DNA from 2 places in the Plantactinospora sp. DSM 117369 genome. Region 1 is predicted to be linked to the other one. Evidence: predicted binding sites of a transcription regulator. Region 1 holds the regulator's gene; the other holds the start of a gene.
The links. The regulator HrcA, encoded in region 1, represses chaperone genes, less so after heat shock. The targets are predictions, from matches to a motif close to GGTTNGCACNCTCNNNNNGAGNGTGCNAACC.
Positions count from the first base shown of each region.

Region 2: a site for HrcA is predicted at 1,602-1,632, ahead of groES (co-chaperone GroES). Genes of this name have one in related genera too.

Region 1 covers NZ_CM132446.1:8,182,302-8,197,702, reverse strand. Annotated here, with positions in the region: gene ACSMXO_RS34970 (hypothetical protein) at 24-827, shown strand; gene ACSMXO_RS34965 (phytanoyl-CoA dioxygenase family protein) at 1,199-2,101, opposite strand; gene ACSMXO_RS34960 (hypothetical protein) at 2,381-3,241, opposite strand; gene ACSMXO_RS34955 (enoyl-CoA hydratase family protein) at 3,329-4,114, opposite strand; gene hemW (radical SAM family heme chaperone HemW) at 4,132-5,355, shown strand; gene ACSMXO_RS34945 (DUF4870 domain-containing protein) at 5,420-6,145, opposite strand; gene hrcA (heat-inducible transcriptional repressor HrcA) at 6,426-7,448, shown strand; gene dnaJ (molecular chaperone DnaJ) at 7,515-8,651, shown strand; gene ACSMXO_RS34930 (16S rRNA (uracil(1498)-N(3))-methyltransferase) at 8,711-9,454, shown strand; gene ACSMXO_RS34925 (glycoside hydrolase family 3 protein) at 9,519-11,996, opposite strand; gene ACSMXO_RS34920 (SDR family NAD(P)-dependent oxidoreductase) at 12,125-12,886, opposite strand; gene ACSMXO_RS34915 (histidine triad nucleotide-binding protein) at 12,993-13,346, shown strand; gene ACSMXO_RS34910 (serine hydrolase domain-containing protein) at 13,499-14,890, shown strand; partial or broken gene ACSMXO_RS34905 (PhoH family protein) at 15,127-15,401, shown strand, end outside.
Region 2 covers NZ_CM132446.1:8,904,275-8,919,675, reverse strand. Annotated here, with positions in the region: gene ybaK (Cys-tRNA(Pro) deacylase) at 1-281, opposite strand, end outside; gene ACSMXO_RS38155 (THUMP-like domain-containing protein) at 292-1,515, opposite strand; gene groES (co-chaperone GroES) at 1,765-2,079, shown strand; gene groL (chaperonin GroEL) at 2,160-3,806, shown strand; gene ACSMXO_RS38140 (molybdopterin-dependent oxidoreductase) at 4,009-5,637, shown strand; gene ACSMXO_RS38135 (WhiB family transcriptional regulator) at 5,692-6,072, opposite strand; gene ACSMXO_RS38130 (helix-turn-helix domain-containing protein) at 6,327-7,382, shown strand; gene ACSMXO_RS38125 (DUF5319 domain-containing protein) at 7,451-7,870, opposite strand; gene guaB (IMP dehydrogenase) at 8,148-9,710, shown strand; gene ACSMXO_RS38115 (GuaB3 family IMP dehydrogenase-related protein) at 9,759-10,877, shown strand; gene ACSMXO_RS38110 (M1 family metallopeptidase) at 10,902-12,314, shown strand; gene ACSMXO_RS38105 (hypothetical protein) at 12,380-13,324, opposite strand; gene ACSMXO_RS38100 (LCP family protein) at 13,496-14,590, opposite strand; gene ACSMXO_RS38095 (FAD-dependent oxidoreductase) at 14,838-15,401, shown strand, end outside.

The DNA of each region.
Region 1 (15,401 bases):
ACTCTCTCCCGGGAAGCGTTAGGGTGTCACCTCTACAGCTTTCGGATCGGCATCCCAAGGTCGCGCTGTACCTTGAGGCGTACACCCCCCTGGTCGAAGAGTGGTTCCAGGCGTTGCGGGATTCTGATGCGCTGACAGAATTGCGCCGTACCGCACCGGGGCGGGACCTCGTCGACAATCTGCAAAGGCTCGACCAGCTTTTCCGGGACCTGGTCGACGGCATGTTCGCGCACCCGACGCCGGTGCTGGAGCGTGCCGTCGCGGTCGTGGCCGCGCATCGGGAGGCGGTGGTCTGGGAGGACCAGCTGGTGCCGCGCCCCGGTGCCGGTGCCGAGGAGTTGGCGGCCTCGCTGCGGCACAAGTTCAAGCGCAACATCAGCCTCGCCCTGCTGGAGGCGTTGATCTGCCTGGAGTCCGCGCTGACGTACGCGCGGGAGACCCTGGGCCTGTCCGGGGAGGAACTGGCGGACACCCTGCGGGGCAGCACATCCATGCTGGCCAGCCTCTCGGTCCTGCACGACCAGCAGGAGATGGCCCGGATGAGGCAGTTGACGGGCGACCCGACGGAGATCCAGCACCCGAAGTTCACCGTCGCGGACATCGTCCGGGGTGCCTTCCGGATCGGGCCCGACAAGTTCCGCGCCGTCGGCCCGGAGGGCCAGCGGAGGATCCGGTTCGGCAGCGTCCCGCCGCACGGCGTGGAGCTGGCCAGCCCGACCATGAAGTGCCCGGCGCACCGGCTGACCAACGACGAGGGCCAGCCGTTGAATAACGAGTTCTGGGCACTTCTCGTTGACGTCTACCGGATGTCCGGTCGGCTGGGCTAGCCCCACCGAACGGCGGGTCCGGCCATCGGCCGAACATGAATGGTTTGACGATTCCGTCGCGTTGGCCGGCGCTTCCGTAGTCGATTACCCGCCGACCGTGTTGCCGTCGGTGCCCGCCCGGATCGGCACAACGGCCCCGCCCGGCGTGGTGTGTGCCAGGCCACTCCGGATGGCGTCGGTAAAACTGCCAATACCGTCGATGAATTACCCACGGTTATGCGCCGGTGTCGTTAGGCAAAGGGTCCCGTGGACGGGACAGAAAATCACCGGCAGGCCGCCCGAGGGCTTTGTCTCGACAGCCCGAAAACGAAGTGGCGGCCCCACCGGCCCGGGCTGGACCGGCGGCGCCGCCACAGTCACGTCGGAGACGGTCAGCGCAGCCAGGGGATGCTGCGGTCGAGCAGACCGCGCTCCTTCAGCTCCTTGCGCAGCGGGATCTCGTCGTCGACGTACCCGTTCCAGTTGATGCCCCAGTAGTTGGCGGTGTGCGTACCCTCACCGAGCAGTTGGCGCTGCACCGGGGTCCGGTTCTGGTACCACTCGCCGTCCTTGTCCGGGTGCAGCTCGTCCAGCGGCCGGATCCACCGGTAGGTGTAGCCGACGAAGAGCATCTTCCGGGTGATGGTGGAGAGATTGGTGGACCGGGAGTGCCACTGGCGCCGGTCGAAGATGAAGGCGTCGCCGGGGTTGGCGGTGATCTCGACCGTGCCCTCGGGGTCCGGGTTGTGCACCGTCAGGTCGGCCGGGCGCGGCAGCGAGTTCCACAGGTGGCTGCCCGGGATGACCTTGGTCGCCCCGCGGCCCTTCTCCGACAGGTCGGAGAGCACGTACGCGACCTTGAGCGAGAACATCGGCCGGGGCAGGTTCGGATCCATCGTCTCGGGGTCCGAGTTCTGCCGGTAGCCGTCCTGGTGCCAGCCCCAGTACGGCTTCTCCGGCTCCAGGGCCGGCGGCGTCACGTCCAGGTGGTTGTGGTGGGTGTAGATGTTCCACCCCGCGAGACCCCACATGTAGGGGAACGCGATCGGGTGGGTGAGCAGCTCGCCGAAGAGCTCGTCCCGCTCCAGGAAGCCCAGCAGGTGCAGCGTGCCGTCCTTGGTGGTGTTGCCGGCCGCCTTCTCCTCGGCGTAGACCCGGTCGACCGCGGCCTCCAGGGCCGCGCGGTGGTCCTCGGTCAGGACGTTGCGGAGCAACAGGAAGCCCTGCTCGTGGAACTCCTTGCGATCCGTGTCACTGATCGGCTCGTAGCCAGTGCGGCCGCCGTAGTCGAACACCGCGTCCCCTCCCCATAGGGTGAAACTCTTCTGAGCACACAGGCTGCCGATCGTAGCTCCCTCCGCAAGATCCGCATCTCGGCGCTCCGCCGTACGTCCGGCGCAGGCCATCCGGAGGTACGCAGGGCAGCCGGACCCTGACAGGGCGCAACAAGTCCGTTGGAAAATAGGGGTATACGAGCCGATCTGGCCGTTTGTGCAATCACTGCCAGTTAGCGGTGACCCGGTCGTGCAACAAAATCGCCGGGCGATCGGTGCCGCTTCGCGGCCTGAGCAGGCTCAGTCGGTGAAGACCTCGGCGACCACCTGGTGCGGGGTCGGCGGCGCGCCCTTGACCGGCGCCCAGGTGCCGTCGTCCGCCGTCCACTGGAGGTCGCCGAAGCGCACCGTCTTCACCCCGTGGTCGTCGGCGTGCGACACCAGCCAGTGCGCGTAGCGCCAGCCCACCTGCTGATCCGTCGTCGGTACGGCCAGCCCGGTCAACTCGGCCGGAACCGACGTCTCCAGCCGGCCCCAGTCCAGCTTCAGCCCGGCGGTCAGCGCCGCCGCCGCCGCGGTCCCGCGCATTGCCGGCTCCCGGCCCACCGTGCAGGCCACCGCGCCGGTGGCATTGCCCAGCAGCGCCCGGGTCAGCACCTCGGACTCGTCCGCCCACTGCTGGTAGGCGCGGGGGTAGGCCGACCGCTGCACCCGCTGCGCCGCGACCGTGACCTCCATCTGCTCCCAGCCGCGGACCTTCTTCAGCGCGTTGTAGAACTTGGTCGCGGCGTAGCGCGGATCCCGGATCTGCTCCGGCTTGCCCCAGCCCTGACTCGGCCGCTGCTGGAACAGCCCTACCGAGTCCCGGTCACCGCCGGCCAGGTTGCGCAGCCGGGACTCCTGGAACGCCGTGGCCAGCGCCACCACCACGGCCCGCTCCGGCATGTCCCGCCGGACGCCCACCGCGGCGATGGTCGCGGCGTTCGCCATCTGCTCGGCGTTCAGCGTGACCCGGCCGTCCGCCTCGACCACGCAGCCCGGGGCGGCGCTGGGTATCGGCAGGGTGTGCCCGAACTCGCGGGCGCCCAGGTAGACACCGAAACCGGCAACCGCCGCGAGCGCCACCCCCGCCGCCACCATGGCCCGAGTCTGCACCGCCACCCCCTGCCCGATAGTCGGACACAGCCTACTTCGACTGCCCAAAATCCAGACCCGGTCACGGCCAAGTCAGGGCCGGCGGAGCCGGAGTCAGCCGCCGGGTACCCACCGGGCGGGCCGTTTCTCGCCGAACGCCGCGACGCCCTCGCGCCCCTCCTCGGAGTGGAAGTACCGCACCGACAGGTCGCGCAGCTCCGCCAGATCGGCCCGGAAGCTCTCCGCCGTGCCGCGCCGGAGCAGCTCCTTCGCCCCGGCCAGCGCCCCGGGTGCACCACGGACCAGCGCCAGGCAGTACGAGGCGACGGTCTCGTCCAGCGCCTCGGCCGAGGTCACCGTGGTGACCAGGCCGATCTCGGCCGCCCGACGACCGTCGAAGACGTCCCCGGTCAGATACAGCTCGGCGGCGGCCCGTGGTTGCAGCCGGGGCAGCACGGTCGCCGAGATCACCGCCGGGATCACCCCGAGCCGTACCTCGGTGAACGCGAAGGTCGCCTCCTGGGCGCAGATCGCGATGTCGGCCGCCGCGACCAGGCCGAGGCCACCGGCCCGGGCCGGCCCGCCGATCCGGGCCACCACCGGCTTCGGGCACTCCCAGATCGCCGCGAGCACGTCACCGAGCATCGCCACCGGCACCGTGCCCTCGCGGTACGCCGCCGCCGTCTCCTTGAGGTCGGCGCCGGAGCTGAAGACCGGCCCGGTGTGCGAGAGCACCACCACCCGGACGTCGTCGTCCGCCGCCGCCGTGCCCAGCGCGTCGAGCAGTTGCCGGAGCAGGGTGCTGGAGAGTGCGTTGCGGTTGTGCGGGCTGTCCAGGGTGAGAGTTGTCACTCCGTGCGTGGTAGAGACCCGGACGAGCGGATCAGGGGCTGTGGTCATGCCCGCACACTAGTCATATGCCTGGACTGCTCCCAGCGGGCGAGCCCGTACCCGTCGACGGGGCGCTGCCCGACGCCGCCCTGGCCACGGTCGGCGACCGCGGCTTCGGCGTCTACGTGCACGTGCCGTTCTGCGCCAGCCGCTGCGGCTACTGCGACTTCAACACCTACACCGCGACCGAACTCGGCGGGACGGCGGGCCGGGACGGCTACGCCGACCAGGTGCTCGCCGAACTGCGGCTGGCCGCCCGGGTACTGGCCGACCGGCCGCCGGCCCGGGTCGACACGGTCTTCGTCGGCGGCGGTACGCCCACCCTGCTGCCCCCGGACGACCTGGCCCGGATCCTGGACGGCATCGACCGGACCTGGGGGCTGGCCGCCGATGCCGAGGTCACCACCGAGGCGAATCCGGAGTCGGTGACCCGGGAGTCGCTCAAGGAACTGCGGGCCGCCGGCTACACCCGGATCTCCCTGGGCATGCAGTCGGCCGCCCCGCCCGTGCTGGCGGTCCTCGACCGCCGGCACACCGCCGGCCGGGCCACCGAGGCCGCGCAGGAGGCCCGGGAGGTCGGCTTCGCCCACGTCAATCTGGACCTGATCTACGGAACGCCGGGGGAGCGCGCGGAGGACTTCGCGGCATCGCTGTCGGCGGTGCTGGCCGCCGGGGTCGACCACGTCAGCGCGTACGCCCTGATCGTCGAGGACGGCACCCGGCTGGCCGCCCGGATGCGGCGCGGCGAGCTGGCGTACCCGGACGACGACGTGGCGGCGGACCGCTACCTGGCCGCGGAGGCGGCGCTGTCCGAGGCGGGCTTCTCCTGGTACGAGGTCTCCAACTGGGCCCGCACGCCGGCTGCTGCCTGCCGGCACAACCTGCTCTACTGGACCGGCGGCGACTGGTGGGGCCTCGGTCCCGGCGCGCACAGCCACGTCGGCGGGGTCCGCTGGTGGAACGTCAAGCACCCGTCGAGCTACGCGGCCCGACTCGGTGCGGGGCAGTCCCCCGGGCAGGCCCGGGAGGTGCTGTCGGCGCGGGAGCGACAGGTGGAGGAGGTGCTGCTCCGGCTCCGGCTCGCCACCGGGCTGCCGCTGGCGGCGCTGGACGACGCGGGGCGGGTCGGCGCGGCCCGGGCCCGCGAGACCGGCCTGCTGGACGGGGCGGCGTACGAGGCGGGGCAGGCCGTGCTCACCCTGCGCGGGCGGCTGCTGGCCGACGCGGTGGTCCGGGACCTGCTGCCCTGACCCGGCCCCGACAGTGCGTCGGCCCGCGCCGGATCCGGCACGGGCCAGCACAGCGTTATCGGTACTACTTGACCATGCGGATGGTCATCGGATAGCGGTACAGCACGCCCTCGTTGGCCTTCATGCCGGCGATGATCGAGAAGATCAGCACCACCAGCCAGGCGATAAACGGCAGGAAGATCAGCACGAGGGTGCAGGTCCCGACGATGAGCGAGACGATCGAGATGATGCCCCAGGTGATCTGGAAGTTGAGCGCCTCGACCGCGTGCGCGCGTACGGTCGGCGACTCGTTGCCCTTGGCGAGCAGCGCGACGAGCGAGGCGATGAAGCCGACCACGATGCCGCCGAAGTGGGCGATCAGGGCCCAGGTCTTCTCGTCGCTGTTGGCGTAGCCGGACGGTGCCGGGGCGCCGTACGGGTTGCCCGGGTAGCCGCCCGGTGGCGGGTAGCCGGCACCGGGGTAGCCGCCCGGTGGCTGGCCGCCGGGGGGTGGGTAACCGCCGCCGGGGGGTGGGTAACCGCCGGGTGGCGGGTACCCCCCGGGCGGGGGATAACCGCCACCGGAGGTCGGATAGGTCCCGCCACCTGACGTCGGGTAGGTCCCGCCGCCCGAGGTCGGGTACGTGCCGCCGCCGGAGGTCGGCGGGGGCGTGCCGGGCGCACCATACTGGGGTGCGGCGGGCGGGGGGTACCCCTCGCCTGGCGTCGGGTATTGGCCCGGATTCATCGGGGCGGTCGGGTCCGGGGGCGGACCGCCGTATTCTCCGGGAGGGCGAGGCGGTTCAGTCATGGAGGTCACGGTAGGACTCCCGCTCAACCGGCGCCAGCCGCCCGGCGGATTGAATCTGGACAATGGCCGACCGTACCTGCTAGGCCGACCGGGGTAGGGTGTGCTGGCAAGCCTGTTGTCCGGGTTCGGATAGCCCTTCCAATCGATCATCGCGCCGGGTACGCCTTGGTCGTAGACTGGCACTCGCTACAGTCGAGTGCCAGGGCGGACCTGGCCCGACCGTCGTGGCCGCCCCGGTCGTTTCGCCCAGCCGGGGCCGGGACGTCGCAGGGAGGTGAGGATGGGTCTCGACGACCGCAAGCTCGACGTGCTGCGCGCGATCGTGGAGGACTACGTCGCCACCCAGGAACCGGTCGGCAGCAAGGCCCTGGTCGAGCGGCACCAGCTCGGGGTCTCCCCGGCCACCGTCCGCAACGACATGGCCGTGCTGGAGGAGGAGGGCTACATCCGGCAGCCGCACACCAGCGCCGGCCGGGTCCCCACGGACCGTGGCTACCGGCTCTTCGTGGACCGGCTCTCCCGGGTCAAGCCGCTCACCCCGGCCGAGCGCCGGGCGATCGAGCGTTTCCTGGTCGGCGCGGTGGACCTCGACGACGTGGTGCACCGTACGGTCCGGCTGCTCGCCCAGCTCACCCGGCAGGTGGCCGTGGTGCAGTACCCGAGCCTGGCCCGGTCCTCCGTCCGGCACCTGGAGCTGGTGCCGATCTCCACCACCCGGCTGATGCTGGTCATGATCGCCGACACCGGTCGGGTGGAGCAGCGGCTGGTCGAGCTGCCGACCCCGATCAGCGCCGACGACGTGACCGACCTGCGCCGGCTGGTCAACGAGCGGCTCGGCGGCGAGAAGCTGGCCGAGACCCCGCCGCTGGTCCAGGCGCTGGTCGACGAGGTGCCTCCGGGGCTCCGCCCGGCGATGACCACGCTCGCCACGGTGCTGCTGGAGACCCTGGTCGAGCGGCACGAGGAGCGGATCGTGATGGCCGGCACCGCCAACCTGACCCGGGGCGGGCTGCTCGACTTCCAGGGGTCGCTGCGGCCCATCCTCGAGGCGCTCGAGGAGGAGGTCATCCTGCTCAAGCTGATCGGCGAGGTGGAGCCGAACACCCTCCAGGTACGCATCGGCGACGAGAACGAGATCGACAATCTGCGGGCCACCTCGGTGGTCAGCACGGGATACGGTCCGGGTACGACCATCGTCGGCGGACTCGGCGTGTTGGGTCCCACCCGGATGGACTACCCGGGCACCATCGCCACGGTGCGGGCCGTGGCACGCTACGTCGGCGACGTGCTGGCGCAGAACTGACCACCAAAGCTCACCCTGACGACCGGCGGACGGTAACGCGAGACAGACATGAGGACACGGAACGCAGTGGCCAAGGACTACTACGGGATTCTCGGCGTCAGCCGGGACGCCTCCGACGACGACATCAAGCGCGCCTACCGCAAGTTGGCGCGGCAGTACCACCCGGACGTGAATCCGGATCCGGAGGCACACGAGAAGTTCAAGGACATCAACGCCGCGTACGAGGTCCTCTCGGACGACCAGAAGCGGCAGATCGTCGACCTCGGTGGCGACCCGCTGGCCCCTGGTGGCGGCCCCGGTGCCGGCCCGGGCGGTGCCGGTGGGCCGTTCGTCGGCTTCCAGGACATCATGGACGCGTTCTTCGGGGCGGCGGGTGGCGCGCGCGGGCCGCGTCCGCGTACCCGGCCCGGGGCCGACGCGATCCTGCGGCTCGAACTCGACCTGCACGAGACGGCGTTCGGGGTGGAGGCGCCGATCGCGGTGGACACCGCCGTGCTCTGCACCACCTGCTCCGGGGCCGGCACGGCGCCCGGCACCCATCTCGCCACCTGTGAGGCGTGCGGCGGGCGGGGCGAGGTGCAGTCGGTGCAGCGGACCTTCCTCGGCCAGGTCGTCTCGTCCCGGCCGTGCACCGTCTGCCAGGGGTACGGCACGGTCATCCCGCACGCCTGCCCCACCTGCGCCGGTGACGGCCGGGTGCGTACCCGCCGCTCGTTGACCGTCAAGATCCCGGCCGGCGTCGAGGACGGCATGCGGATCCGGCTGGCCCAGCAGGGCGAGGTCGGCCCCGGCGGCGGTACGGCCGGCGACCTCTACGTCGAGATCCACGAGCGGCCGCACGACGTCTACTCCCGCAAGGGCGACGACCTGCACTGCCGGGTCACCGTGCCGATGACCGCCGCCGCGCTCGGCACCCGGCTGACCATCAAGACGCTGGACAGCGAGGAGCCGGTCGACGTCAAGCCGGGCACCCAGCCGGGCTCGACGCTGCGGCTGCGGGCCCGGGGGGTGCCGCACCTGCGCGGTACCGGCCGGGGCGACCTCTACGTGCACCTCGACGTGCGTACCCCGACCAAGCTCGACGCCGAGCAGGAGCGGATGCTGCGCGAGTTCGCCAAGACCCGGGGCGAGGAGGTCGCCGAGCTGACCAAGCAGGGCGGCTTCTTCTCCCGGATGCGGGACGCCTTCAACGGCCACGCCTGACGGGCGCGTCGTCCGGCCGGCCAGCTTCCCCGGCCGGACGACCGGTTACCCTGCTCGCCGTGAGCGCGCCGCTGTTCCTGGTCGAGTCGCTGCCGCCCGGCGACTCCGTCACGCTGGACGGTCCGGAGGGGCACCACGCCGCGACCGTGCAGCGGCTGCGTACCGGTGCGGAGCTGCTGCTCGCCGACGGGCGCGGCGGCACCCTGACCGCCGTGGTCACCGCCGTCGGCCGGGGCACCCTGACCGCCTCGGTCACCTCCCGGCGGTACGCCGACCCGCCCGACCCACGCCTGGTGGTGGTGCAGGGCATCGCCAAGGGCGACCGGGCCGAGCTGGCCGTGCAGGCGATGACCGAGGTCGGGGTGGACGAGATCGTGCCCTGGGCGGCCGAGCGCTCGGTGGCGCAGTGGCGCGGCGACCGGGGCGCCCGGGCCCGGGACCGCTGGGTGGCGACCGCCCGCGAGGCGACCAAGCAGGCCCGCCGGTCCTGGCTGCCGGTGGTCGCCGGATCGGCGCAGGCGCCGGACGAGTCGACCCGGGCGGTGGCCCGGCGGATCGCCGAGGCGGCGGCCGGTTTTGTGCTGCACGAGGAGGCGGAGGCCCGGCTGGGCACCGCCGAGCTGCCCGCGACCGGTGACATCGTGCTGGTGGTCGGCCCGGAGGGCGGCGTGTCGCCGGCCGAGCTGGAGACGCTGGCCTCGGCCGGCGCCGTACCGGTCCGGCTCGGGCCCGAGGTGCTGCGGACCTCGACCGCCGGGGTCGCGGCACTGGCCGTGCTCTCCAGCCGGCTCGGCCGCTGGTGACCCCGGGGCGTGCTCGGGCAGTGTGTGGCCGGCCTTCCCCGGCGGGGTCCGGGAGGGGGCCGGGTCAGCGGTCGAGGGCGGCGGTCAGGCGCCGGTCGGCGACGCTGCGGCCCGCCTCGACCCGGTACCGGCCGGACCGGGTCCGCCAGCCGTCCGGCTCCCAGACCTGGAAGGTCCGCTCCGGCAGCGGCACCCGTACCGTCACCGCCTCGCCGGGAGCCGCCCCGGCGGCGGCGAAGCCGGCCAGCCAGCGGGCCGGCCGGTCCGGATCGATGGCCTCCGGGGCGACGTACACCTGCACCACCTCGCGGCCCGGGCGGACGCCGGTGTTCCGGACCGTGACCACCGCGACCGGCCCATCCGGCCCGGCCCCGACGGTCAGCGACTCGTACGCCCAGTCGGTGTAGCCGAGCCCGTGCCCGAACGGGAAGAGCGGTGCGGCCCGCCAGCCCCGGTAGCCGACGAAGACCCCGTCGGTGTAGTCGAGCACCCCGTCGACCGGGGTGGTGGAAAGCGCCGGGCAGTCCTCCGGCCGGCGTGGCCAGGTGGTGGGGAGCCGGCCACCCGGTTCCGCCCGACCCAGCAACACGTCGGCGAGCGCCGCCCCGGCCTCCTGGCCGGGAAACCAGGTGAGCAGGATCGCCGCCACCTCGTCGGCCCAGGGCATCAGCACCGGCGAGCCGGCGTTGACCACCACCACCGTCCGGGGATTGGCCGCCGCGACCCGGGAGACCAACTCGTCCTGCCGGCCGGGCAGCGCCAGCGTGCTCCGGTCGAACCCCTCCGACTCCACCTCCTCGGTGGTGCCGACCACCACCACCGCCACGTCGGCGCCGGTGGCCGTCCGGACCGCCTCGTCGAGCAGGTCGTCGTCCGAGCCGACCGTGGGCTCGGCATGCCCGAGGGTGAACGACACGAAGCCCGGGTGGTCGCCGTCGACCATCCGCCGGGTGAGCCGTACCTCGACCGGTTCGCCGGCCCGGACGGAGATCTCGAACCGGCGCTCGACGTCGGCCCGGAAGACCGTGCCGGGCTCCTCGGCCGGGTGGTAGACCGGACCGTCGAAGAGTTCCCTGCCGTCCACGGTGAGGGTGAAGACCCCGAAGCCCTCGATCGAGAGCCGGGCGGTGCCGCTGGTCCGCGGCGTGTGTACGGCGGTGAGGTCGACGGTGGCCAGCTCGTCCGGCGGCAGCCCGTCCGGCAGGTCACCCATCCAGCGCACCGTCGCCCGGTCCAGCTCCGCCCGGTAGCGCTCCCGGCCGTCGGCGTCGCGCAGCGTCGCGGTGATCGGGGTCCAGGCCACGCCGCCGGCCGCCGGTAGCCGGAGCCGGGGGTCGGCGCCGACCGCGTACCCGAGGTCGGTGTCGGGGAGCGCGGCGGCCAGCCCGGCGAGCGGGGAGATCGCGTGCGGCGGCGCGACCCGGGCACTGCCGCCGCCCTGGATCCGCGCGTCGTCGGCGAGGGCGCCGAGCACCGCGACCCGGCGCAGCCGGCCCGGGTCGAGCGGCAGCAGGTCGCCGTCGTTGCGGGCCAGCACGAAGGAGCGGACCGCCACCGCGTGCGCCAGGGCGGTGCCGTCCGGCGGGCGCGGCCGGTCGGCCGGGTCCACCGCCGGGGGTACCCCGTCGAGCAGCCCGACCCGGCCGGCGAGCCGGAGCACCCGGCGTACCTTCTCGTCCACCTCGGCCTCGGCGACGGTGCCGGCGCGCACGGCGGCGACCAGCGCGGCGCCCCACGGATCGCCGACGGCCGGCATCACCACGTCGAGCCCGGCGTTCGCGGACGCCTCGGTGCTCGTCGCCGCCGTCCAGTCGGAGACCACGATCCCGTCGAAGCCCCACTCCCGCCTGAGCAGGTCCCGGAGCAGCCCGGCGTGCTCGGTCATGGTGTGCCCGTTGACCCCGTTGTACGCCGCCATCACCGCCCAGACGCCGGCGGCGACGATCCGCTCGAACGGGACGAGGTAGACCTCCCGGAGCGCGCGCTCGGAGACCCGGACGTCCACAGTCATCCGTTCCGTCTCCGAGTCGTTGGCGACCAGGTGCTTGACCGTGGCGCCCACGCCGAGGTCCTGCACGCCGGTGACATAGCCGACGCCGATCTCGGCGCTGAGCAGCGGATCCTCCGAGTAGCACTCGAAGTGCCGGCCGCCGAGCGGGCTGCGGTGCAGGTTGACGGTGGGGGCGAGGAGCAGGTGGATTCCCTTGCGCCGGCACTCGGCGGCGAGCATCCGGCCGGCCTGCCGGGCCAGCTCGGGATCCCAGGTGGCGGCGAGCGCGGTCGGGCTGGGCAGCGCGGTGGACGGGTCGTCCGGGGTCCAGCGGACGCCGCGTACCCCGATCGGGCCGTCCGACATCACCAGCGAGTCGAGCCCGATCGCGGGTACGGCCGGCAGGGTCCAGAAGTCCTGGCCGGAGAGGAGCCGGACCTTGGTCTCCAGGTCCAGCGCGGCGAGCGCCCGTTCCAGCACCGCGTCGTCCCCGTCGACCGTCGCCGCGTCATCTCCGTCGACCGTCGCCGCGTCCCGCCGATCCACCGTCATCGTCGCGCCCCTTCCACCGGCCGGATATCGATCATCCTGCCAGTCGGAGACGCCTTCCGCTGTCCGACGAGGACCGCCCCGACCCCCGGACGGCACCGCCCGGCGCCGGTCGGCGGCCGGGCGGCGGCTCAGGTGCGCAGGTAGGAGGCGCCGTTGAGGTCCACGATGGTGCCGGAGGCCCACTCCGCCTCGGGCGAGGCCAGCCAGTGCACGGCAGCGGCGATCTCCTCCGGCCGGGCGACCCGGTTGAACGGGCTCTGCGCCCGGATCGCGTCGCCGCGCGGCGCCTTGAGGTGTTCGTTGGTCATGTCGGTCTCGACGAAACCGGGCGCGACGGTGGCGACCGCGATGCCGTACGGGGCCAGGGCCACCGCGAGGGACTGGCCGAGCGCGTTCAGCCCGGCCTTGCTGGCGCCGTACGCCGGCTGGGTCGGCTCGCCCCGGAACGCGCCCCGGGACGAGACGTTGACGATCCGGCCGCCCCGGTCCCGCAGGTGCCGGGCGGCGCACCAGATGGTGTTGGCCGCGCCGAGCAGGTTGACGTCGAGGGTCCGGCGCCACTGTTGCTGCCACTGCTCGTAGGAGGAGTCGAAGATCGGGTGCCCCGCGTCCGCGCTGCCGAACACCCCGGCGTTGTTCACCAGTACGTCGAGTCCGCCGAGTCGTTCGGCCGCGTCGTCGACCATCGCGCGTACCTCGTCCGGGTCGGCGAGATCGCCCTGGACCACCACGTGCCCCTCGCCGGGCAGGGCGGCGACGAGTTGTTCGGCCAGCGGGGTCGAGTCGCGGTGGTGCACCGCCACCCGATCGCCACCGGCGGCGAACGTCGTCGCCACCGCTCGCCCGATTCCCCGGGACGCCCCCGTCACCAGCACCGCTCGTCCAGCCATCCGATCATGATGCCGGGCGGCTCCCGGAGCCGGACGCCCGGGCCGGCCATCACGGGGTACGGTCGGGCCGGACCGCGCCGGGGAGCGGCAGCCCCTACGATTGGCGATGATGAAGACCGACTGTCTGTTCTGCCGGATCGTCGCGGGCGAGATCCCGGCCACCGTCGTCCGGGAGACCGACACCACGCTCGCGTTCCGGGACATCGACCCGAAGGCACCGGTGCACGTGCTGGTGATCCCGAAGGAGCACTATGCCGACGTGGTGACCCTGACCGAGGCCGATCCCGGGCTGGCCGGCGACGTACTCGGCACCGCGGCGGTGGTGGCCGAGACCGAGGGACTTGCCGCCGACGGCTTCCGGCTGATCTTCAACACCGGCCCGTACGGCGGGCAGGAGGTCTTCCACGCCCACGCCCACGTGCTCGGCGGCGAGCCGCTGGGGCCGATGCTGGCCCGCTGAGCGCGCCTCCCCTCGGCCCGTCCGGCGGCTCGGGCCGCACACCGCGCCACCCGCTGGGCGGGCGGCGGGCCCCAGGTGGGCGGGCGGCCGGCGCAGGTGGGCGGGCGTAAGATCCGTGATCTTGGCGAGGGGATCGTGGGCTAGGGGGGATCATGACCGGGGGAAACCGGCAGTTCGAGCGGCTGGTCCGGCAGGCGCAGGCCGAGTCCCGGATTCCGGCGGTCTCGGCCGCGCTGCACCGGGCCGACCGGCCGCTGCAGACCTGCACGGTCGGCACCACCGGCAACGACGCCCCGCTGGGCCCGGGCACGGCGTTCCGGATCGGCTCGGTGACGAAGACCTTCACCGCCGTACTCGTGTTGCAGTGCCGGGACGACGGACTGCTCGACCTGGACGACCCGATCGGAGCGCACCTCGACGTACCGGCACACGGCGAGCTGACCGTACGCCGGCTGCTGTCGCACACCTCCGGGGTACAGCGCGAGCCGTACGGCGACGTGTGGGACACCCTGCACAGCCCGGAACTCGACGAGTTTCTCGCCGACCTGGCCCGGGCCGAACGGGTACTGCCGCCGGCCCGCCGATTCCACTACTCCAACCTCGGGGCCGCGCTGCTCGGCCAGGCGGTCGCCCGGCTGCGCGGCGGCACCTGGGCGGAGGTGCTCGCCGACCGGGTACTCGGCCCGCTCGGGCTGGCCGACACCGTCACGCACCCGCCGGCGGGCGCGGCGACCGGCTTCCTGGTCGACGCCTACTCCGACCACGCCCGGCCGGAGCCGAACACCGACCTCGGCGCGGTCGGGCCGGCGGCCCAGCTCTGGAGTACCGCACCCGACATGGCCCGCTGGGCGGCGTTCCTGGCCGACCCGGCGGGGCTGGACCCGGCCGGTGCGGTGCTCCGGCCGGCCACCCTGGACGAGATGCGCTGGCCGTTGACGGTGACCGACGAGTCGCTCTGGAGCGCCGGTTTCGGGCTGGGCCTGATTCTGCTGCCCCAGCGGGACGCCTCGGGAGCCGCCGAGCGGATCATGCACGTCGGCCACGACGGTGCCATGCCCGGCTTCCTGGCCAGCGTCTACGGCCGGCGGGGCGGTCCCGGCACCCCCGGGGCGATGGGCTGCGCGGTGCTCGGCTCCTCCGGTACCGGTGTCGCGGTGAACGAGCTGGCGCACCAGATCCTGGCCGCGTCGGCGCAGGACGATCCCGCCGACATCGTGCCGTGGACCCCGGGCGAGCCGGCTCCGGAGCCCTACCGCGGGCTGCTCGGCCGCTGGTGGGGCGAGGGTTTCGAGTACGTCTTCTCGTGGCGGGACGGCGCCCTGCGGGCCCACGGCGCGGCGGACCCGGCCGGCAAGCCGCCGGCCGTCTTCGCGCCGCTGCCGGACCGGCCGGACGTGCTGCGTACGGTCTCCGGGCGGGAGGTCGGCGAGCTGCTCCGGCTGACCCGGGACGACCGGGGCGAGGTGGTCCGGATGCACTGGGCCACCTACCGCTTCACTCGGCGCCAGGAGACCTTCGACCGCTTCGACTTCCGGGCGGACTGAGGGCTTCTGTCCGGTTCCGGGGCTCGCCCGCACCGACCCGTCCGGCAAGGTCACTACCACCGGGTGGACGACCTGCCCAGGTCGGTGGAGAGCGGCGGAAATGGGCAGCGTGCCGTCGGCGTTGAACGGATACGATGACTCCAACGTCCGCACGTCGCGCGACCAGCCGGGAAGCTCCCGGTGGCACCGCGGCACCGAGATCGGAAGCAGGTGGCACAGGGCCTCGGGCCCGACCCATGACCGGTACCCCACCCCCGGGGCAGGCCCGGGTGCAGACCAGGATCACGGTTCCTGACCCCAAGATCATGGTTAACCTGCTCGGCGCGGGCGACGAGATCCTGCGACTGATCGAGCGGTCGATCCCCAGTGACGTGCACGTCCGGGGGAACGAGATCACCCTCACCGGTGCCCCTGGCGACAACGCCATTGCCGAACGGCTCTTCACCGAGCTGCTCGAGTTGATCGAGAAGGGCGAGACACTGACCACCGACGCCGTGCGGCGTACCCTCGG
Region 2 (15,401 bases), 720 kb from region 1:
TCGGCCAGCGCCCGGTCGGCCAGCGACGCCCGCTTGCCGCCGACCGCCGTCGCCAGCGTCTTGAGGTCGAGTTCGCCGGTGACCGGTACCACCGCCACGGTTAGCACCCCGTCGACGCTGGCGACCAGCGACTTGAAGACCCGCTCCGGCGGTACGCCCAGCGCCGCCGCCACCTCGGCGCCGTAGTTCGGGGTGTCCGGCGCGACGTCGTACGGGTGCAGGGTGTGCGGGACCCGCTGCCGTGCCAGCAGCGCGGTCGCCGGGGTGCCCCTGCCCGCCACGATCCGCACCCTACCCGGTCGGGGCGGCCGGTTCCGGGGCCGGCACCGGACGGCAGAGCAGCACCGTGGGGGCGTCGGCGATCCGGGTCAGCACCAGGCTGATCGGCTCGCTGCCGGCCAGCCGCAGGTCGCGGCGGAGCCGCTCCGGTTCCAGCGCGGAACCCCGCTTCAGGATCTCCGCCCGCCCGACGTCGAGGTCCCGCAGCCGGGCGCGCAGCCGCTTCAGCGAGAACGGCAGCGACTCGACCACCTCCAGGCACCGGGCGTACGGGGTGGGGCGGGCGGCGTCGGCGTAGACGTACGCGATCTCGGGGTCGGCGAGCGTGCCGCCGACCGTACCGGCGAACTCGGCGACCAGGTGCGCGCGGACCACCGCCGGGTCCGGGTCGTAGAGGTAGCGCCGGACCGGGCCGACCGGGGCCCGCCGGGTGCCGTCGCCGGTCAGTTCGTGCACCGCCGTTCCGGCCAGCAGGGTGGCCCGGCGGGGCGCGGCGGCGAGCGGGCCGGACCAGACGGTCGCCTCGACCAGGTCGCCGCCGACGCTGACCCACTCGCCCTCGGCACCCGCCGGCAGCAGCCGGTGGTCGATCCCGGGTGCGACCTTGAAGACCGTCCGGGGGACCCGGCCGGCCAGGCCGAGCAGGAAGTCCCAGGGTGGGGAGTAGGCGGCCGGGTCGAAGATCCGCCGGCCGGTACCGGCCGTCCGCCGCGCCGGATCGCAGAACACCGCGTCGACCGGCTCGTCGATGGCGGTGAGGTCGAACCGGGTCGCGTCGCCGAGAGTCACGGTGAATCGGTCGGCCACCCCGGCCGCCCCGGCGTTCGCGGCGGCCATCGCCGCGGTGACCGGGTCGGCCTCCACGCCGTACACCCGGATGCCGGCCCGGGCGGCGGCGAGCGCGTCGGCGCCGAGGCCGCAGCCGAGATCGACCAGGGTGCGTACCCCGGCGGCGCGCAGCCGGGCGGCCCGGCGCGCCGCGACCCCGGGCCGGGTGGCCTGTTCCAGCCCGGTCCGGGTGAAGAACATCCCGGCCGCCTCCGGGCCGAATTTGGCGGTCGCCCGGCGCCGCAGCTCGGCCTGGGTCAGCGCGGCGGCGGCCAGTCCGGCCGGCACCCCGGCCGAGCGCAGCGCGGCCGCCGCGGCCAGCGGGTCGCCGCCGGCCAGCTCGGCGGCCCTGGCCAGCGCGGTTTCCCCCGCTGGGGTACGCAGCGCGGCGAGCTGCTCGGAGTCCACCGGAGCATTGTGCCGGCCAGGGTCTCCGACAGGCGTGTCGGGTTGGCACTCTCCTTGACGGAGTGCTAGCCGTCGGCATAACCTGCGGTTAGCACTCTCAAACCGAGGGTGCCAGCTTTCGGGCCGTTGTCCGGGAGCTGAACGCCAGGCGGACCGGCACCCGCGACGACGGACCCGCCCGGTGGCATGTGGCAGATTGACGCTGGTCGGCTCGCCGGCCGGTACAGAAACCAAGTACCCCAGGAGGGTATGCCCGTGACTACCGCGACCAAGGTTGCGATCAAGCCGCTCGAGGACCGGATCCTGGTCCAGGCGAACGAGGCTGAGACGACCACGGCGTCGGGCATCGTGATCCCCGACACCGCCAAGGAGAAGCCGCAGGAGGGCACCGTCCTCGCTGTCGGCCCCGGCCGTTTCGACGACGACGGCAACCGGATCCCGGTTGACGTCAAGGTCGGCGACACGGTCATCTACTCGAAGTACGGCGGCACCGAGGTCAAGTACGCCGGCGAGGAGTACCTGGTGCTCTCCGCCCGCGACGTCCTCGCCGTCATCGAGAAGTGATCTGACTGATCCACTGACGCTGCCCCGGACCGGCCCCGCCGGGCCGGGGCAGCGCTGCGTGAAGGGACCCTGTTAACACAATGGCGAAGATTCTGAGCTTCTCGGATGACGCCCGGCACCTGCTGGAGCACGGTGTCAACACGCTCGCGGACACGGTCAAGGTCACTCTCGGCCCGCGTGGGCGCAACGTCGTCCTGGACAAGAAGTTCGGTGCCCCGACGATCACCAACGACGGCGTGACCATCGCCAAGGAGATCGAGCTCACCAACCCGTACGAGAACCTCGGCGCGCAGCTGGTCAAGGAGGTGGCGACCAAGACCAACGACGTCGCCGGCGACGGGACCACCACCGCCACCGTGCTGGCCCAGGCGATGGTCCGGGAGGGCCTGCGCAACGTGGCCGCCGGCGCCGGGCCCGCCGCACTCAAGCGCGGTATCGACCTGGCGGCCGAGAAGATCTCCTCGGCGCTGCTGGAGAAGGCCGTCGAGGTGGGCAGCCGGGAGTCGATCGCGCACGTGGCGACCATCTCGGCCCAGGACGCCACCATCGGCGACCTGATCGCCGAGGCGATGGAGAAGGTCGGCCGGGACGGTGTGATCACCGTCGAGGAGGGCTCGACCCTGGCCACCGAGCTGGAGGTCACCGAGGGCCTCCAGTTCGACAAGGGCTTCATCTCGCCGAACTTCGTCACCGACACCGAGGCGCAGGAGGCGGTGCTCGACGAGCCGTACATCCTGATCACCACCCAGAAGATCTCCGCGATCGAGGAGCTGCTGCCGCTGCTGGAGAAGGTCCTCCAGACCGCGAAGCCGCTGCTGATCATCGCCGAGGACGTGGAGGGGCAGGCGCTCTCCACCCTGGTGGTCAACGCGATCCGCAAGACCGTCAAGGTCTGCGCGGTGAAGGCGCCCGGCTTCGGCGACCGGCGCAAGGCGATGCTCCAGGACATGGCGATCCTGACCGGTGGCGAGGTGGTCGCCCCCGAGCTGGGCTACAAGCTCGACTCGGTCGGCCTGGAGGTGCTCGGCACCGCCCGCCGGGTCGTGGTCGACAAGGACAACACCACCGTGATCGACGGTCGGGGCCGGGACAACGACGTCGCCGAGCGGATCACCCAGATCCGCAAGGAGATCGAGGCGTCCGACTCCGACTGGGACCGCGAGAAGCTCCAGGAGCGGCTGGCCAAGCTCTCCGGCGGCATCGCGGTGATCAAGGCCGGTGCGGCGACCGAGGTCGAGATGAAGGAGCGCAAGCACCGCATCGAGGACGCCATCGCCGCGACCAAGGCCGCGGTCGAGGAGGGCACCGTACCGGGCGGCGGCGCCGCGCTGGTGCAGATCCTCTCGGCGCTCGACGGCGACCTGGGCCTGACCGGTGACGAGAAGGTGGGCGTCTCGATCGTCCGCAAGGCGCTGGTCGAGCCGCTGCGGTGGATCGCCCAGAACGCCGGCCACGACGGCTACGTGGTGGTGCAGAAGGTCGCCGAGCAGGGCTGGGGCAACGGCCTCGACGCCGCCACCGGCGAGTACAAGGACCTGGCCAAGGCCGGCATCATCGACCCGGTGAAGGTGACCCGCAACGCGGTCACCAACGCGGCGTCGATCGCCGGGCTGCTGCTGACCACCGAGAGCCTGGTCGTGGAGAAGCCGGAGAAGGCCGAGCCGGCCGCCGCCGGCGGGCACGGCCACGGTCACGGGCACGGCCACCAGCACGGTCCGGGCTTCTGACCGGTCCGGGCCCGGATCGCGCTGATCCGTACCCCGGTCGCGACACCGAGATCCGCGTGAGCGGTCCGGCGTGGGAGTCTCCACGTCCGGCGCCCCGCTCACGCGGATCTTCGTTTCCGCGCCGGAGCGGGCCCGCCGGCATCGGGATTACGAACCTCTGACGTGCCTTTCCCGTTCGGGCCCGGCCGGCAACACTGGGCGGATGAGGGCGATCCCGGATCTGGACGGTAACGGACCGGCACCGACCGTCCCGGCCCGGCGCGGCGGCCTGCCGCGCCGGGCCGGTGCGCTGGCCGGGTTGGCCGCCGCGGCCGTCGCGGTCGGGGCGGCCGAGGCGGTGGCGGTGCTCACCGGGGCGCGCTCCGCGCCGCTGGTCGCGGTCGGCGGCGTGGTGGTGGACCTGGCGCCCGCACCGCTCAAGCGGTTCGCCGTCGACGTCTTCTACGTGTACGACAAGATCGCACTCCTGGTCGGCACCGCCGTACTGCTGGCCGGGTTCGCCGCCCTGGTCGGGCTGGTCGCGGTGCGCTCGCTGCCCCTCGGGTACGCCGGGATCGCCCTCTTCGGCGCGGTCGGCGTACTGGCGGCGCTGACCCGCCCCGGGGCCGGTCCGGTCGCCGTGCTGCCCTCGCTGGTCGGCGCCGTACTCGCGGCCGGCGTGCTCCGGCTCTTCGTCGCCGGCCCGCTCGGCCGAGCCCTGGCCACGCCGGTCGGGGCGACCGGACCGGCCGGTGTGGCGCCCTCCGCTGCCGCGTACCCGGACGAGTACGCCCGGCGCCGGTTCCTCACCGGGGTCGGGCTCGCGGTCGGCGCGGCGGCGGTCGGCGGCTTCGGCGGCCGCTGGCTGTCGACCCGGCGGGGTGTCTCGGCCGCCCGCGCGGCGATCGAGCTGCCGCTCCCGGCCAGCCCGGCGGCGCCGGTGCCGGCGAATGCCGAGCTGGCGGTGCCGGGGCTGTCGTCGTACGTCACGCCGAACCGGGACTTCTACCGGATCGACACCGCACTGGTGGTGCCACGGGTGGACCCGGAGGGATGGCAGTTGCGGATTCACGGCCGGGTGCGCAACCCCGTCACACTCAGCTATGCCGATCTGCTCGCCCGGCCGATGATCGAACGGCACATCACCCTGGCCTGCGTCTCCAACGAGGTCGGCGGCGACCTGATCGGCAACGCCCGCTGGCTCGGCGTACCGCTCGGGCCGCTGCTCGCCGAGGCGGGGCCGCTGCCCGGGGCGGACCAGGTGGTGGCCCGCTCCACGGACGGCTGGACCTGCGGCAGCCCGACCGAGGTGCTCACCGACGGCCGGGACGCGATGCTGGCCGTCGGGATGAACGGCGAACCGCTGCCGATCGCGCACGGCTTCCCGGTCCGGGTGGTGGTGCCCGGCCTGTACGGCTACGTCTCCGCCTGCAAGTGGCTGGTGGAGCTGGAGCTGACCAGTTTCGCCGACTTCGACGCGTACTGGGTGCCCCGGGGCTGGTCGGCGCGGGGGCCGATCAAGACCCAGTCACGGATCGACACCCCACGGGCGGGCCGGGCGGTGCCGGCCGGCCCGGTCACCGTCGCCGGGGTGGCCTGGGCGCAGCACGTCGGGGTCCGGCAGGTGGAGGTACGCGTCGACGACGGCGACTGGCAGCCGGCGACCCTGGCCGGATCGGTCTCGACCGACACCTGGACGCAGTGGTCCTGGCGGTGGACCGCCACCCCCGGCGAACACGTCCTCCAGGTGCGCGCGACCGACGCCACCGGGGCGGTGCAGACCGGCCAGTCCCGCCCGGTCGAGCCGGACGGTGCCACCGGCTGGCACACCGTCACGGTCACCGTGACCTGACCCCGGTGCGCCGACCACCGGCCCGGACCCCGGCCGGGCCGGTCGGGCGGGGAGTCAGGCCGACCGCTGGGCCGGTACCGTCGACCGGAAGGGCCGGCCGAGCCGGGCCTCCAGCCGGGCGACGTCCACCCGGCTCTGCCGACGGTCGGCGAGATCCTCCCAGCCGACGGCGAGCAGCCGGAGCCGCTCGGACTCGCTGAAGCCACCCCACACCCCGTACGGCTCGCGTACCGCTAGCGCGTGGGCGGCGCACTCGGCGCGGACCGGGCAGGCCAGGCAGACCGCCTTGGCGTTGGCCTCCCGGCGGTTGCGGGACGAGCCGCGCTCGCCTTCCGGGTGGAAGAACTGGGCGCTGTCCCGGCCCCGGCAGGCGCCAAGCCGCTGCCACTCCCACAGATCGACGATGGGTCCAGGCAGCCTGCGTACGTTCGACATCAGCACCCTCCTTCCGCGCGGCACCGCGATGACCTGCTCGGGTCGGGATCCGGGCGGCGGGCCGCGCAGGCGCACCGATCCGACCACCGGTCCCGGTACCCCGGGCGCGGACGGCTCACACGTACTTGATCGCGAACTTCTCGCCCCGAACCCGATCCGTGGGGCGAATCGTCCAAAAAGTTTGTGGTTCATCCGTGGAAACTCATCATGATCACTCACCGGCGTGGTCTCCTCGTTGCGGAGAGGAGAGCATCGTGCGCACCGTTCTTGTCTGCGTCCGGACCCCGCTCGCGGCCCAGAACGTCGCGGCGGCGGCAGCCCGGCTCGGGTTGGCCGCCGCGGTCCGTACCGCGGTGTCCGACCCCGAGGCCATGCTCCGGCTCGCCGAGCGGCCGGCGGACGTGGTGCTCGCGGACACCGCGCTCACCCGCCCGGACAGCGTCGGCTTCACCCGGCGGGTACTGGCCCGGTCGCCCGGAGCGGCGATCCTGCTGCTCGGTGCCGAGGACCCGGGGGTCGCCGCGGCGACCATCGCGGCCGGCGCCCGTGGGCTGATCCAGGGCGGCGACCACGACCTGGTGAGCGTGGTGGCGAAGGCGCTGCTGCTGCTCGGCGGCCGGCCCGGTCGGGGCGGTGCCGCGCTGGCCGGCGGCGCGCTGGCCGGCGGTGGTCAGGCGGGTGGCCCGGCCGGTGCCGGCCGGACAGGTGGCCCCGGCGACGCGAGCGGCCAGCCGGCGGCGGGCCAGCGGCTCGGCAGCGTGGTGCGCGCGCCGACCGGACCCGGCCGGGACGGTCCGGGCGGGGACGCACCGGGCGCGGGTCGTCCGCCGGGGGACGAGTCGGCGGTACGCCGGCGGGACGACCCGGAATCGCCCAGCAGCGCCGGCGAGACGACCGGAGAACAGCCGACCGGGCCGGCGATGGTACCGGCACAGCGTGGGGACGACCCGAACGCCCCGGCCGACCCGGCCACGCCGGCCGGTACCGCACCGGGGCACCCGGCGTACCCGTCGGAGAAGGCCGGCCCGGACGGGCCCGGCCCCGGCGCGCCGGGCCAGGAGTCGCGCGGTGCCGACGGCCCGGGCGGAGCCCGACGCTCGGCTCCGGCCCGCCGACCGGTGCTGACCGAGCGCGAGATGCAGGTGCTGGTCGGAATGGCGGACGGGAAGAGCAACGCGGAGATCGGCCGGGAACTCTTCGTCTCCGAGGACACCGTCAAGACCCACGCCCGGCGGCTGTTCCGCAAGCTCGGGGCCCGGGACCGGGCGCACGCCGTGGCGGCCGGGTTCCGGGCCGGCCTGGTCGCCTGACCGGTCGCCGGCCGCGGCCCGATGACCTCCGTGACCGGATCGACCTCCGTGACCGGATCGTCCCCCGCTCAGCGCGGGGCCTCGGCCTCGCCCTCGTTCTCGTCGGCGGTCTCGGTCAGGGTGTCGTGCACCCCGTCGGCGTAGCCGCGGGCGTACTCCCAGGTGACGTAGTGGTCCGGGTCGGGGTCGTAGGCCGGCTCGTGCACCCGGGGGCGGCCGGAGTTGAGCAGGTGCCGCAGGTTGCCCCGGAGCAGGTCCCAGTCGAAGTAGTGCGGTTCCCGGCAGTCCTCACACTCGATCACGAGGCCGCGTACCCCGACCGGACCCAGCAGCGCCTGGTAGATCTCCAGATCGGCGAGGTCCTCCAGCACGTCCTGCCGCTCGACCTCGCTGAGCGGGTCGAGTTCGGTCTCCTCACCCGGGTCGTCAAGGCCGGCGGAGGGATCGGCGGGGTCACCGTTGAACGGGTCGATCGGCTCCTCGTGCACCCCTCCACCGTAGTCCCAACACCGCCCGGCGTGGTCACCCGTTGTGGCCTGTACCGCCGCCGTACCCGCGCCCGCGACGCCCGCCCCGCCGGATGGGTACGATGAACCATCGCGCCGTACCCGGGGCGAGCCCCGACACCGCCCTGCCGCCGGGCAGCCTGTCCGACCAGCTCAGCGCCGACCGACCCGCGTCGGCGAGGATCGCAGCCGCGTCGGCGGTGATCGTCATCGACCGTCAACCAGAGCACCCGTCAACCACAGCAGCAGGGGACACATCGTGGAGAACCGACCCACCAACGACCTTCCGCTGGCCACCGACGCCGACCAGCTCGCCGGGCACCTGCCCGAACTGCCGGCCGGTTCGGCCCGGGTGGTGCCGCTCGGGTTGACCTTCGACGACGTGCTCCTGCAGCCCGGCGAGTCCGAGATCATCCCGAGCCGGGTGAACACCATCACCCGACTCAGCCGCAACGTCGAGCTCGCCATCCCGCTGGTCTCCAGCCCGATGGACACGGTGACCGAGGCCCGGATGGCGATCGCGATGGCCCGGCAGGGCGGCATCGGGGTGCTGCACCGCAACCTCTCGATCGAGGACCAGGCGCTCCAGGTCGATCTGGTGAAGCGCTCCGAGGCCGGCATGGTCACCAACCCGGTCACCTGCGGGCCGGACGACACCCTGCGGGACGTCGACGCGCTCTGCGGGCGCTACCGGATCTCCGGCGTCCCGGTGGTCGACGCCCAGGGCACGCTGGTCGGCATCGTGACCAACCGCGACATGCGGTTCGTCACCGACGGGGGCACCCCGGTACGCCAGATCATGACCCCGATGCCGCTGATCACCGCGCAGGTCGGGGTCACCAAGGAGGAGGCGCTCGACCTGCTGCGCCGGCACAAGGTCGAGAAGTTGCCGATCGTCGACCCGGACGGGCGGCTGCGCGGCCTGATCACCGTCAAGGACTTCGCCAAGAGCGAGCAGTACCCGCTCGCCACCAAGGACGACGCCGGCCGGCTGCGGGTCGCCGCCGCGGTGGGCGTCGGCGAGGACGCGTACAAGCGGGCCCGGGCCCTGGTCGAGGCCGGGGTGGACGTGCTGATCGTGGACACCGCGCACGGGCACCAGCGGGCCGTGCTCGACATGGTCGGCCGGCTCAAGAAGGACACCACCGTCGACGTGATCGGCGGCAACGTGGCGACCTACGCGGGGGCGAAGGCGCTGGTCGAGGCGGGTGCCGACGCGGTCAAGGTCGGGGTCGGCCCGGGCGCCATCTGCACCACCCGGATCGTCGCCGGGGTCGGCGTACCGCAGATCACCGCGATCATGGAGGCGGCCCGGGCCGCCCGTCCGGCCGGGGTGCCGGTGATCGCCGACGGCGGCATCCAATACTCCGGCGACATCGCCAAGGCGCTGGTGGCCGGCGGCGACACCGTGATGCTCGGCAGCCTGCTCGCCGGCTCCGAGGAGAGCCCGGGCGAGCTGATGTTCATCAACGGCAAGCAGTTCAAGGCGTACCGGGGGATGGGGTCGCTGGGCGCGATGCAGTCGCGTGGGCAGGCCCGGTCGTACTCCAAGGACCGCTACTTCCAGGACGACGTGGCCAGCGAGGAGAAGCTGGTGCCGGAGGGCGTCGAGGGCCAGGTGCCCTACCGCGGCCCGCTGGCCCGGGTCGCCCACCAGCTCGTCGGCGGACTGCGGCTGGCGATGGGCTACGTCGGCGCGGAGACCATCCCCGAGCTGCACCGCCGGGGCCAGCTCATCCGGATCACCGCCGCCGGGTTGAAGGAGAGCCACCCGCACGACATCCAGATGACGGTCGAGGCACCGAACTACCACACCCGCTGACGGTCACCGCCTCCCCGCCACCACCCCCTTTCTACTCTGGAGTGACCCATGCGTGACGTGGTCGAGATCGGGCTGGGCAAGACCGCACAGCGCGGCTACCACCTGGACGACATCGCGATCGTGCCGAGCCGGCGTACCCGGGACGTGGACGACGTCTCGACCGCCTGGCAGCTCGACGCGTACCAGTTCGGGATCCCCTGCGTCGGGCACCCGTCGGACGCCACCATGAGCCCGGAGTCGGCGGTCACGCTGGGCCGGCTCGGCGGGCTCGGGGTGCTCAACGTCGAGGGGCTGTGGACCCGCTACGAGGACCCGGCCAAGGTCCTGGAGGAGCTGTCCCGGCTGGAGGAGGGCTCCGCGGCCACCCGCCGGCTCCAGGAGGTGTACGCCGAGCCGATCCGCCCCGAGCTGATCGCCGAGCGGGTCCGGCAGATGCGCGAGGGCGGCGGTACGGTCGCCGTCCGGGTCTCCCCGCAGCACACCCTGGCACTCGCCCCGGTGATCCTGGACGCCGGAGTGGACATCCTGGTCATCCAGGGCACCATCGTCTCGGCCGAGCACGTCTCCACCACCGACGAGCCGTTGAACCTCAAGGAGTTCATCGCCGACCTCGACCTGCCGGTCGTCGCCGGTGGCTGCACCGACTACAAGACGGCGCTGCACCTGATGCGGACCGGGGCGGCCGGGGTGATCGTCGGGCTCGGCGGCGACGAGTGGTCGACCACCGAATCGGTGCTCGGCATCCGGGTGCCGATGGCCACCGCGATCGCCGACGCGGCGGCGGCCCGCCGGGACTACCTCGACGAGACCGGCGGCCGGTACGTGCACCTGATCGCCGACGGCGACCTGCAGACCTCCGGCGACATCGCCAAGGCGCTCGGCTGCGGCGCCGACGCGGTGATGCTCGGCGAGCCGCTGTCGCTCTGCGCCGAGGCGCCGGCCGGCGGCGCCTGGTGGCACCCGGCGGCCAGCCACCCGAAGCTGCCGCGCGGCGCCTACGGGGTGGCCGACGAGCCGCTCGGCTCGATGGAGAAGCTGCTCTACGGGCCGTCGGACGACCCGGAGGGCCAGCTCAACCTGTTCGGCGGGCTGCGCCGGGCAATGGCCAAGTGCGGCTACCGGGACCTGAAGGAGTTCCAGAAGGTCGGGCTCGTCCTCGACCGGTAGCCGGCACCGTCAGCCGGAGGCGTGATGATCAGGGTGGGGCGGCCGGTGCTGGCCGGCGTACTGGTGGTGCTGCTGGTGGTGCTCTCGCCCGGCGGCTGCACCGGTGGCCGGGACGAGCAGGCCGGGGGGTTCCGGCCCGGGGCGCCCGGGGTGGGCGACCCGTACTTCCCGACCTACGGCAACGGCGGCTACGACGTCGCCAGCTACCGCCTCCAGGTCAGGTACGACCCGGCGACCGACGAGCTGACCGGTGACGCCACCATCGAGGCGACGGCCACCCAGGACCTGTCCCGGTTCAACCTCGACCTGGCCGGGCTGACCGTCTCGTCGGTACAGGTCGACGGCGTCGACGCCACGCACGCCCGGAGCGAGGACGAGCTGGTGGTCACCCCGGCCACCGGCCTCGGCAAGGGCCGGCGGTTCGGGGTACGGGTGCGCTACTCCGGCAAGCCGGCCCCGGTCACCACCCCGGACCTGGGCAGTGGCGGGATGCTGCACACCTCGGACGGTGCGGTCGCGCTCGGCCAGCCGGAGTCGGCGAGCACCTGGTTCCCGGTCAACGACCACCCGCTGGACAAGGCGACCTACCAGATCGAGGCGACCGTGCCGGAGGGGCTGGCGGCGCTGAGCAACGGGACCCCGGGCGGCAGCAGCACCGACGCCGGCTGGACCACCTGGCGCTGGGCGGAGCGGGCCCCGATGGCCAGTTACCTGGTCACGCTGGTGATCGGGAAATACCGGGTCAGCACCGGTACGCACGCCGGCAAGCCACTGGTCACCGCGATCGCGGCGAGCCTGCCGGCGGGCGGGCCGGCGGAGCGGTCGCTGGCCCGTACCGGTGAGATCGCCGACTTCCTGGCCACCCGGTTCGGCCCGTACCCGTTCGAGGCGTACGGCGGGATCGCGCTCGCCGACAGCCGGATCGGGTACGCCCTGGAGACCCAGTCCCGCCCGGTGTACGGCCCGGCGTTCTTCACCGAGGGACCGAACCTGGAGGTGGTGGCGCACGAATTGGCCCACCAGTGGTTCGGGGACAGCGTCTCGATCCGGCGCTGGAGCGACCTCTGGCTCAACGAGGGCTTCGCCAGCTACGCCGAGTGGCTCTGGAGCGAGCACGACGGCGGGCCGAGCGCGCAGACCATGTTCGAGCGGGAGTACGCCATCACCGACTGGGCGGAGCCGGCACTGGATCCGGGTCGCTCGGGAATCTTCAGCCGGGCGGTCTACAAGCGCGGTGCGCTGGCCGTGCACGCGCTGCGGCGTACGGTCGGCGACGAGACGTTCTTCCGGATCCTGACGACCTGGACGGCGGAGAAGCGGGACGGCAACGCCAGCACCGCCGACCTGGTCGCGCACGCCGAGCGGGTCTCCGGGAGGCCGTTGCGCCCACTCTTCGACGCCTGGCTCTCCGGCACCACGGCGCCGCCCATGCCCTGAGCGGCCGACAGTGACTCGCTGTGGCTCGATCGCCGAGCCACAGCGAGTCGCCACAGCCGCGTGCGCTAGGCCGCGACGTAGCCGTTGAACACGTGGACCCCGTCGAAGGAACCGCTCGAGTTCGCCCGGTTCGTGTTGAAGTACAGCTTGCCGTCGCTGATTCCTACGCCTTCGATCTCGAACAGGGTCGAGTATGCCGAGGACGTGATACGGAAGGAGAGGTCGGTGGCCGCGGGCGCGGTCCCGGTCGTCGTCGGCGACACGTTCCGGTAGACGAGTACGATGCTGCGGTTTTCCTTGGTCAGCGGGTAGTAGAGAACCTTCTTGGGCGCGTCGTAGAAGAACCCCTGGTTGGTGAAGGTCCCCAGGTCCGGCACCACGGCACCGTTGACGAGGGCGCCCTCGACCTGCAGGTTGAACGCCTTCGTCAGGTTGATGGTCCCGGAGGAGGCGCGCAGCGGGAGACTGCCGTTGTAGATCGTCCTGCCACTCTTGAACATGAACGTGATCGTGGTGCTGGTGACCGAGACTCGATTGATCCCGGACGGCGTTGCCACGGCTCCGTCGAGTCGTAGCTGGTACGACCCGGCGTGGTAGTAGGTGGTGCCCTCGTAGCGGAGTCTCACGAGCTGCGCACCACTCGCGTTCATGGTGACGACGAACAGGTGGTGCTGCCCGTCGATGTCGACGATCGTCATGTCGTTCCCGTGCCCGAGCCAGGGGTTGGTCGACGTGTTGTTCGTGCCGTTCGTCATCAGCACTCGCGCACCGGTGGTCTTGTGGACACGGTAGATGACGGAGACGTCGTCGTAATTGGTGCGGTTCTTGATCGAGTAGAGGTAGGTGGATCCGGCGGCGAAACCCTGTGCTCCGGTGCAGCAGCTCGTGTTGGGCGTGCTGGCGATGTCGGTGTACGTGTTGTAATACGCAGCTTGAGCCGCGTTTCCAGACAGGACCAGGAAACTGAGAACCATCGCGACCAGAACCGTCAGCCGTCTAGCGAATCGCACACTGTCCTCCCCGAATTTTGACGACCTCGGGCCCGGTGCCTCGGAGGTCGCCGGGTGAGGCTATGGCGCGACGGTAGGGTGGTCAAGGCGACGACGAGACCGACGGACGTGCCCCGAAACGCTGTCCATGCCGCCGCAGCAGGGCCAGCGAAGCGGTTGCGCCCGGGATGGTCAAGTCTTGATCACGAGCTTCGGGTTGGCCGCCAGGTAGGCATCGGCCCGGCCGGCACGTAGTTCGGCGATGAACTTCCGGCCCACCGAGCTGAGCTGTTCGCCCCGGTAGCCGCTGCCCCGGCCCACCCCGCTGCCCGGCAGCGCCACCAGGGTCATCGTCGCGGGGCGGAGCCGGCTCAGCGCGTACCCGAAGTCGACGATGTCGGAGCCGCTGCCGCTGACGAAGGTCAGCGCGTCGCCAAGCGAGCCGACCACCTGGCGTATCCGGTCGGGGTCCCGGGCCAGGTCCTGGCTGAGGATCTTCACCAGCATCGCCTTGATGAGCTGCTGCTGGTGCCGCTGCCGGGTGTACGCGCCACCGGCCGTGTAGCGCTGCCGGGCGTAGTCCAGCGCCTGCCAGCCGGTCAGCGTCCGGCGGCCCTTCTCGTAGACCATCTGCGGCCCGACGTAGCCGCCGCCGCGCAGCGCGCGATGGGTGCCGTCCGGTTCCCGGTGCTGCGAGACCACCCGCTGGTCGACGTAGAGCTGCACCCCGCCGAGGGCGTCGACCAGGTTGTCGAAGCCGCCGAAGGTGAGTACCGCACCCGCGTCGAACCGCTTGATCCCGGTGTAGGCGCTCACCGTCGCCGAGAGCAGTTGGAAGCCCTGCGCGGTACTCGGGCGCTTGTTCCGGCCGGGTACCCGGCTGCCGTAGCTCATCGCGTGGGTCAGCTTGGTGCGTTCGCCAGGGAAGTTCGCCTTGGGAAAGCGGGGGATGTCGACCACCAGGTCGCGGGGGAGCGCGAACAGGTAGGCCCGGTCGAGATCCTTCGTGACGTGCAGGATCAGCACCGCGTCGGCGTGCGGCTCCCAGTCCGGTTTGCTGACCCGGGTGTCGACGCCGACCAGCAGCAGGTTGAGCGGTCCCCTGATGTCGGCACCGGGCTCCGGGGTCGGACTCGGGGTGGGCGACGGTGCCGCGGTGGTCGGCGCCGGGGTGCTGGGCCGGGCCGCCGGAGCCGGGTCGGAGCCGCTACCCCAGAAGCGGTTGGCCGCGTACGCCGTACCGGCCAGCAGCACCGCCACCGCGACGATCGCGGCGAGCCAGACGATCCGCCGCCGCTTCGGCCCGCCGCCGTCGCCAGGTGCCGGCCCGCCACCGTTTCCGGGTACGCCGCCAGCGTTTACCCCGTGATCTGCCACGCGTCCACTTCCCCTCGGCCGTGCGGTCTGCCAGGACCGGCCGTTACTTCAGACGCATCGTCGGCCTGCCGACGTTGCACCGCCGGAAGCGCGGCAGCAGGAATCTTGGCGCAGTTCCACCCTGGTGCGGTAGCTACCGCTCGGTAATGATGCTCAGATGGGGCAAACCACCGGCACCAATCCCACCGCCGGCACCGACTCGCCCGTCGATCCCACCCCCGGCTCCGCCCCAGACGTCGACGTCGTCGTCATCGGTTCCGGCTTCGGCGGGAGTGTGGCGGCGCTGCGCCTGGTGGAGAAGGGCTACTCGGTCCTCGTCGTGGAGGCGGGGCGCCGCTTCGCCGACCACGAGTTGCCGGAGACCTCCTGGCGGATCCGCCGGTTCCTCTGGGCACCCGCGCTGGGCTGCTACGGCATCCAACGGATCACCCTGCTCCGCTCCGCCGGCCGTCGCGCATCGGGGGCACGCAGCGGCGGCACGGCCCCGGCGAAGGTACTGGTGCTCTCCGGCGCCGGCGTCGGCGGCGGCTCCCTGGTCTACGCCAACACGCTCTACGAGCCGCTGCCCGCGTTCTACTCCGATCCACAGTGGCGGGACGTCACCGACTGGCGTGCGGAACTCGCCCCCCACTACGACCAGGCGAAACGGATGCTCGGCGTCACGACGTACCCGAAGGAGACCTCGGCGGACCGGGTGATGCGGGCGGTGGCCGACCGGATG